DNA from 3 places in the Pseudoalteromonas sp. OF7H-1 genome. Region 3 is predicted to be linked to each of the others. Evidence: predicted binding sites of a transcription regulator. Region 3 holds the regulator's gene; each other region holds the start of a gene.
The links. Region 3 encodes sigma-54, which starts transcription at its own class of promoters, with help from an activator protein. Its sites were predicted from a motif close to GTTGGCACGNNNNTNGNNT; they were not measured.

Region 1: the regulator sigma-54 is predicted to act here: its motif matches at 1,373-1,391, upstream of MHN30_RS03125 (flagellar basal body rod protein FlgF).
Region 2: the regulator sigma-54 is predicted to act here: its motif matches at 1,112-1,130, upstream of MHN30_RS03070 (flagellar assembly protein T N-terminal domain-containing protein).

Annotation. Positions count from the first base shown of each region.
Region 1 covers NZ_JAKRFX010000002.1:224,388-226,664, forward strand. Annotated here, with positions in the region: gene flgE (flagellar hook protein FlgE) at 1-1,304, shown strand, start outside; gene MHN30_RS03125 (flagellar basal body rod protein FlgF) at 1,428-2,192, shown strand; gene flgG (flagellar basal-body rod protein FlgG) at 2,209-2,277, shown strand, end outside.
Region 2 covers NZ_JAKRFX010000002.1:217,109-219,385, reverse strand. Annotated here, with positions in the region: gene MHN30_RS03080 (flagellar protein FlgN) at 1-409, shown strand, start outside; gene MHN30_RS03075 (LPP20 family lipoprotein) at 484-960, opposite strand; gene MHN30_RS03070 (flagellar assembly protein T N-terminal domain-containing protein) at 1,166-2,277, shown strand, end outside.
Region 3 covers NZ_JAKRFX010000018.1:46,181-48,457, reverse strand. Annotated here, with positions in the region: gene lptB (LPS export ABC transporter ATP-binding protein) at 1-406, shown strand, start outside; gene MHN30_RS19095 (RNA polymerase factor sigma-54) at 453-1,952, shown strand; gene hpf (ribosome hibernation promoting factor) at 1,982-2,269, shown strand; gene ptsN (PTS IIA-like nitrogen regulatory protein PtsN) at 2,271-2,277, shown strand, end outside.

The sequences.
Region 1 (2,277 bases), on a different contig from region 3:
AAGAATCTCGCGCAGAATTTGCTGATGTTTACGCGTCTTCGGTTTTTAGCTCTGGCAAAACGAAAAATGGTGATGGTGTACAAACTACTATGGTAGCGCAGCAGTTTCACCAAGGGTCATTAAAGTTCACGCAGAACTCGCTAGACTTGGCGATTGAGGGCGAAGGCTATTTTGCCATGTCAAATTCTCTTCAATCACAGGATTTTACGTATTCTCGAGCTGGTGCATTTAAATTAAATAAAGACAACTTTATCGTGAATGCAAAAGGTGACTACTTGCAAGGCTTCCCTGTTGATCCATCAACAGGTGATACAACGTCTTTGAGTCTAAGCACAACATCGCCAATTCAAATTCCAGATGCATCAGGGTCTCCTCGAGCAACATCGCAAATTTATACATCATTTAATCTAGATGCAACGGCGCAGCCACCTACGATTGCATTCGATCCTACGCAAAGTGCATCGTATAACTCAAGAACGGCAATTACGGTATATGACTCACTGGGTGAATCACATACACTGCAGCTATTCTTCAGAAAAACGGCGGATAATGAATGGTCAACTTACGCAACAATGGACGATAAGCCATTTAACCACAATGCGCAGCAAATTGACCCAACCGCTACACCACCTGTGCCATACACTCCAGTAAGCGTATTTCGTTTTGACGCAAGTGGTATTCCTTCACAAACAGCGGATGATCCATCAGCTTCACCACTGACATTTAGTAACAATACGGGTACGACGTTTAACCCGCTTAGTCTTGCAGGTCCTCAAGATGCGGTCGATCCAACTATTGGTATGTCAAACTTGTTAGAAAACGGCGCAACCTTCCCGAATGATATTGTTGTTAACTGGCGTGATGAAGCAAACACGGCTCAGAAGTTACCGACACAATATTCATCAGGTCGATTTGAAGTGAAAGCGCTGGAACAAGACGGTGCAACCGTAGGTCGACTAGCTGGTATTGATATTGGTACTGATGGCAAAGTAGTAGCTTCATACACTAACGGTGACTCGACTTTCCTAGGGCAAGTCGCGCTCGTACGCTTCCCGAATTCTCAAGGCCTCCAAGCGATTGGTAATACTGAGTGGAAGAAAAGTCTATCTTCCGGTGAGCCCCTAGCAGGCGAGCCAAACACAGGTACGCTTGGTGGTATTAGTTCATCGGCGTTAGAGCAGTCGAACGTCAACCTCACAAACGAGTTGGTTGACCTTATCAGTGCCCAGCGTAACTTCCAAGCGAACTCTCGAGCGCTTGAGGTTAACTCAACATTACAACAAAATATATTACAGATCCGATAATATATTATGCCCTCCAAAGGCTGCTACAAAGGCAGCCTTTTTTATGCCCGTCAAAAACATCTCATCACTTTGGCACTGTGTTTGCATTAACTAGATTAAGTTTGAATTTTATAGGTCATCGTCATGGATAAAATGGTGTATATCGCAATGTCAGGCGCTAAGCAGAGCTTACGCGGTGTGGCACTCAAAGCGAATAACCTTGCTAATGCCAACACGACTGGCTTCAAAGCAGATTTTGCTCAAGCGCGTTCAATGCAGGCATTCGGAGAAGGGTTACCCTCTCGGGTTTTTGCTATGCAAGAACGTCCTGGTACGAATATGACCGGTGGTGCAATCGTTGAAACTGGTCGTGAGCTTGATATTGCAGTAGATGATAAGTCGTGGATCAGCGTCGTTGACGCCTCGGGCGAAGAAGCTTACACCAAAGTCGGCACGCTTAATATTCGTAATGACGGTGCGTTAGTCACAGCTCACGGGCGTCAACTTATTGGCGAAGGTGGACCTATTGTTTTACCTATTCCCGTTGATAAAGTGGTGTTTAGTGACGATGGCTCTATTCAAGTGCGTCCACAAGGTGCCCCCGCTAACTTTCTTGAGGTGGTTGATAGGCTGAAAATTATTGAAGCAGATAATAGTAAGCTACAAAAGGGCAATGACGGCCTGTATAGACCAAAAGAAGATAAGCTAGAAGATGGGATCTGTGGCTTTTGTGAAATATCTCCAACTGCAAAAGTAATGAGTGGCTTCTTAGAGATGTCCAACGTCAATCCCGTTCATGAGATGGTGGATATGATCAACCATCAAAGACAATTTGAAATGCAAATTAAGCTGATGAAAACAGCTGAAGAAATAGATGAGCGACACACTTCGCTCCTACGCATAGTTTAAGAGTGAGGTAGAGATTATGAATCCAGCATTGTGGATAAGTAAAACAGGCTTAGATGCTCAGCAAACTGATATTTCAGTTATTTCG
Region 2 (2,277 bases), on a different contig from region 3:
TTGCCACCACAAACTTTCAGAACAAATCTCGACGCTAGAAGCGATGACCCAGCTTCTAGCGCGTGAGCTTGACGAGCTTGCGTCCCGACGTGGCGACAATTTAAAAGAAATCGCTCGTGAAAAGCTAACTCTCATTTCAAAACTGCAAAAGCTCGACAATGAATTGTCAAAAACTGAGTCTCACGTCTTTGAACACAATGAAGTAGCCCCGCTCGTCGCTAAAGTGCGAGCATTACTCAGTGAGTGCCAAACCAAAAATGAAATCAATGCTAAAACGGCTCATCAGGCCAATGTAAGCACACGTGAACTAAAAGGGATCTTAATTGGCGCACCAACTTCGATTACATATGGTCAGGATGGTAGTGTGAAAAGTAGCGACAGTGAGTTAGTACGTAATCTAAAGGCGTAGCCACGCCAGCCATATTTTAGTTTTGAAGAACAACCGAAGTGAAGCGCATTAAGTAAGCAACATGCGATGGGTGCTTACTTAAAGCTGTAAGATATCTTCTTAATTTTCTGCGGCTTGACTTGAGTAATATACAAATCATAAACGCGTTTCATATCAAGCTCTAATTCCGTAGCGTAAGTATCACCAACAGCGTAACTTTTCAGCACCTTAGCTCCTCGTACGAGTCCATTTACTTGGCTCTTAAGGCCGTCGTTTTGGGCAATAGCACCTTTTACCGTAATAGTGGATGTCAAATTCTGGCCATAGAGTTGCTCAGCCAATTCTCGATAGGCTTCTAATTTTGAGACTTTAATGGCCATCAGCTGCTTCTCACCCGCAGTTTTACCCGGCTGAGCACTCAAAGGCGCGTACCCCACTGCCCGTAAAACAGGAAAGGTTTCCGGTTGCACCGTTTCATATTCAATGTGCTTGTCAACGAGGCTTGAACAGCCACTGAGTCCCGCTAGCGAACAAACCATAACAACTGCACTGATAGAATTAGTGATACGCATTTCACCACACTCCGCTACAATAAATACCAATCAAAATTTAACACTTCCCCAGCATCGTGGTCTCGCAAGGGTTGTTGTGGTTTCATCGAGTATTGGCAATAAATAAAAATTAACTTTCATGATCTATGATTATGCACGAACCTTGCCAAAATTTGGCACAGGTATTGCTGAGTTAAAGAGTAGTTTTTGATCTGGGCATTTAAACATGAAAAAGCAATTCACGATCAGTCTATCACTGTTGTGCATCACCTTAACTAATCCAGCTTATGCCGAATGGTTTGAAGTGACCGGCATGGCTGACGTTAAAAATGGCGATCATCAAAAAGCCAAAAGAAAGGCCGTAAACGACGCCATCACACAAGCATTGCTGTTTTCTGGTGCTTCTGTGAGTAGTGTACAAACCGTCACCGATGGTGTGCTCACCCAAGATCAACTTAAGATCCGCTCAAATGCCGAAATCCAAAGCGCCAACGTGATTGCTGAAGCAAAAGTCGGTGATTCATGGCAAGTAACATTGCATATCGATATTACCCCACAAAGTACTCAGTGCCCAACCAGTGCTTACAATAAACAGGTTGCAGTCACACAAAGCCAGCTAAAAAATAAACATCAAGCAACTTTAGGTCAAATTTTTGACATAAATAAAGCCGTGAGCGAGCGCCTATATCAAACAATGACTGAACAAAAGTCGAGCATAGAACCCGTTCCCTATTTTGCACAGACCATAGATGTTAGCCGCTTTTTCAGTCAACGTTTTGATTATAATGAGCAGCTAATCGAGACCATTACAGCAAATACCAACAGCCAATTTGTACTACTGAGTCAAATTACTGATATTGCTAGTGTCGATAAACTTAATAGTGACCTCGCATTTTGGCAAAGCGATAAATACTTAAGAAGCTTCAAGGTAGACTTTGCGCTGTTTGATGCACTTTCTCATGAAAGGGTGTGGCAAAAACAATATGCCACTCAAGGCGTATGGCCGTTTAAGAAAACCAGATTAATCGATGTGTACAGTGAGCGCTTTTGGCAGACAGATTATGCTGATGAGATCCAAACCACGCTGACACAAATCGCAACTGATTTAAACGCAGCGGTCGCCTGCTTACCAACCAATGGCAAAATCCTACATATCGATGATGAACAAGTCGTAATTAATTTAGGCCGTATGCATGGCTTAGAGAATGGCCAGATCCTTAACGTAGCGCATAGCAATCCGCTGACTAATGTCGATGGTAAAGTGTTTATGCATCAAATTAAAACCATCAATAAACTGCAAGTGATCCAAGTGAATGCGCAAAACGCCATTGCAGTAAA
Region 3 (2,277 bases):
AGACTTATCTAAAGTTGAGAGAGAAGCTGAACTAAACGAGTTACTTGACGAATTTAATATTCAACACATTCGCGACTCACAGGGCATGGCATTGTCGGGAGGCGAAAGAAGACGCGTAGAGATTGCTCGCGCTTTAGCCGCTAATCCTAAGTTTATCCTGTTAGATGAACCTTTTGCTGGTGTTGATCCTATTTCGGTGTTAGATATAAAGACAATCATAGAGCACCTAAAAAACCGCGGTATCGGTGTGCTAATCACCGATCATAACGTTAGAGAAACGCTGGACGTATGTGAAAAAGCCTACATCGTTTCACATGGTGAGTTAATCGCTGCAGGCACGCCAGAACATGTTTTGGCAGATCAAACCGTAAGAGATGTCTACCTAGGCGAACAATTCAAGCTATAGTTAAGACGTAGTATTAATAACTGTTAAAAAGGATTGTTAGAGATACATGAGGCAATCATTACAGCTGCGCATGGGGCAGCAACTTACAATGACTCCACAACTGCAACAAGCCATTCGCTTGCTGCAGCTTAGTACATTGGATCTGCAACAAGAAATACAAGAAGCATTAGACAGCAATCCATTGTTGGAAGTGGAAGAAGGTGATAATACTGACGGCGAAAACGCTGACCAACACAGCCAAGAAAAGAGCAGTGCTGACGACAATCAAGATTCAAGCGATGAAGCGCAGGTTAGTGACTATGAAATAGACTCAGATACCGCCATGAGCAAAGACACTGTCAGTGATGACCTTGCCATGGATGTCACTTGGGATGAGTATATGAGCGCAGCACCCGCTGCAAGCTCAGGCCCACTTCCCGATGACGATAATGTTTATCAAGGGGAAACCTCTGAATCTCTCCACGACTATCTCATGTGGCAACTTGAGCTGACACCATTTAGTCCAACAGATAGAGCGATTGCGATTGCGATTATTGAAGCGGTCGACCTGTCAGGCATTTTAACACTGTCTTGCGAAGACATTTTAGAAAGCATTAATGATGAAAGTAGCGAAGAGCCTATCGAGCTGGATGAAGTCGAAGCCGTGCTCAAACGTATTCAGCTTTTCGATCCTGTCGGTATCGCAGCGCGCAGTTTACAGGAATGCTTGTGTATTCAGCTAAATCAATTCGCCCCAGATACACCATGGATTGCCGAAACGAAAATGATCCTGACAGAGCATATCGACTTGCTTGCCAGCCGTGACTATCGAACTTTGGCTAAGAAAACGCGCCTTAAAGAAGCCGATCTCAAAGAGGTCATGACGTTAATTCATAGCCTTAACCCAAAACCAGCGGCAAGCATTATTCATGAAGAGCCTGAATATGTGATCCCTGACGTATCAGTGAAAAAAGTAAAAGGTCGCTGGGTCGTAGAGCTAAATCCTGATGCTATGCCTAAAATAAGAGTAAACGACCATTACGCTGCGATGTCTAGAACGGCGAAATCCAGTACGGATAGTCAGTTTATTCGCTCACATTTACAAGAAGCAAAGTGGTTTATTAAAAGCTTAGAAAGCCGAAATGATACATTATTAAAAGTTACCAATTGCATTGTGCAACAACAACAGGCATTCTTTGAACATGGCCCCGAAGCAATGCGCCCTATGGTGCTAAATGATGTTGCTGAAATGGTTGAGATGCATGAGTCCACAATTTCCCGTGTGACAACACAAAAATACATGCATACACCTCGGGGAATATTTGAGCTGAAGTATTTCTTCTCTAGCCATGTAAGTACAGAAAATGGAGGTGAGTGCTCCTCTACAGCAATTAGAGCACTTATCAAAAAGCTGATAGCTGCAGAAAATACCGCGAAGCCATTGAGTGACAGCAAAATTGCAGATATCTTAGCTGAGCAAGGAATTAAGGTAGCGAGACGTACGATTGCAAAATATCGTGAATCCCTAGCCATTCCACCGTCAAATCAGCGTAAAAGCTTGATATAAGACGTAAAACCCAAGAAGGAAAAATGCTTATGCAACTAAATCTAACTGGTCGCCATGTAGAAATTACTGACTCATTAAGAGACTATGTCACCAACAAGTTTGCGAAGCTAGAAAGGCACTTTGATCATATCAATAACGTGCATGTGATCCTTGATGTCGAGAAACTAGTACAAAAAGCAGAAGCAACATTACACGTAAACGGCGGCGAGCTATTTGCATCAACAGAGCATCAAGATATGTATGCCGCAATTGATGGCCTTATCGACAAGCTAGATCGTCAAGTTATTAAACACAAAGAGAAGCTCACTCGACACTAAGATGAAAT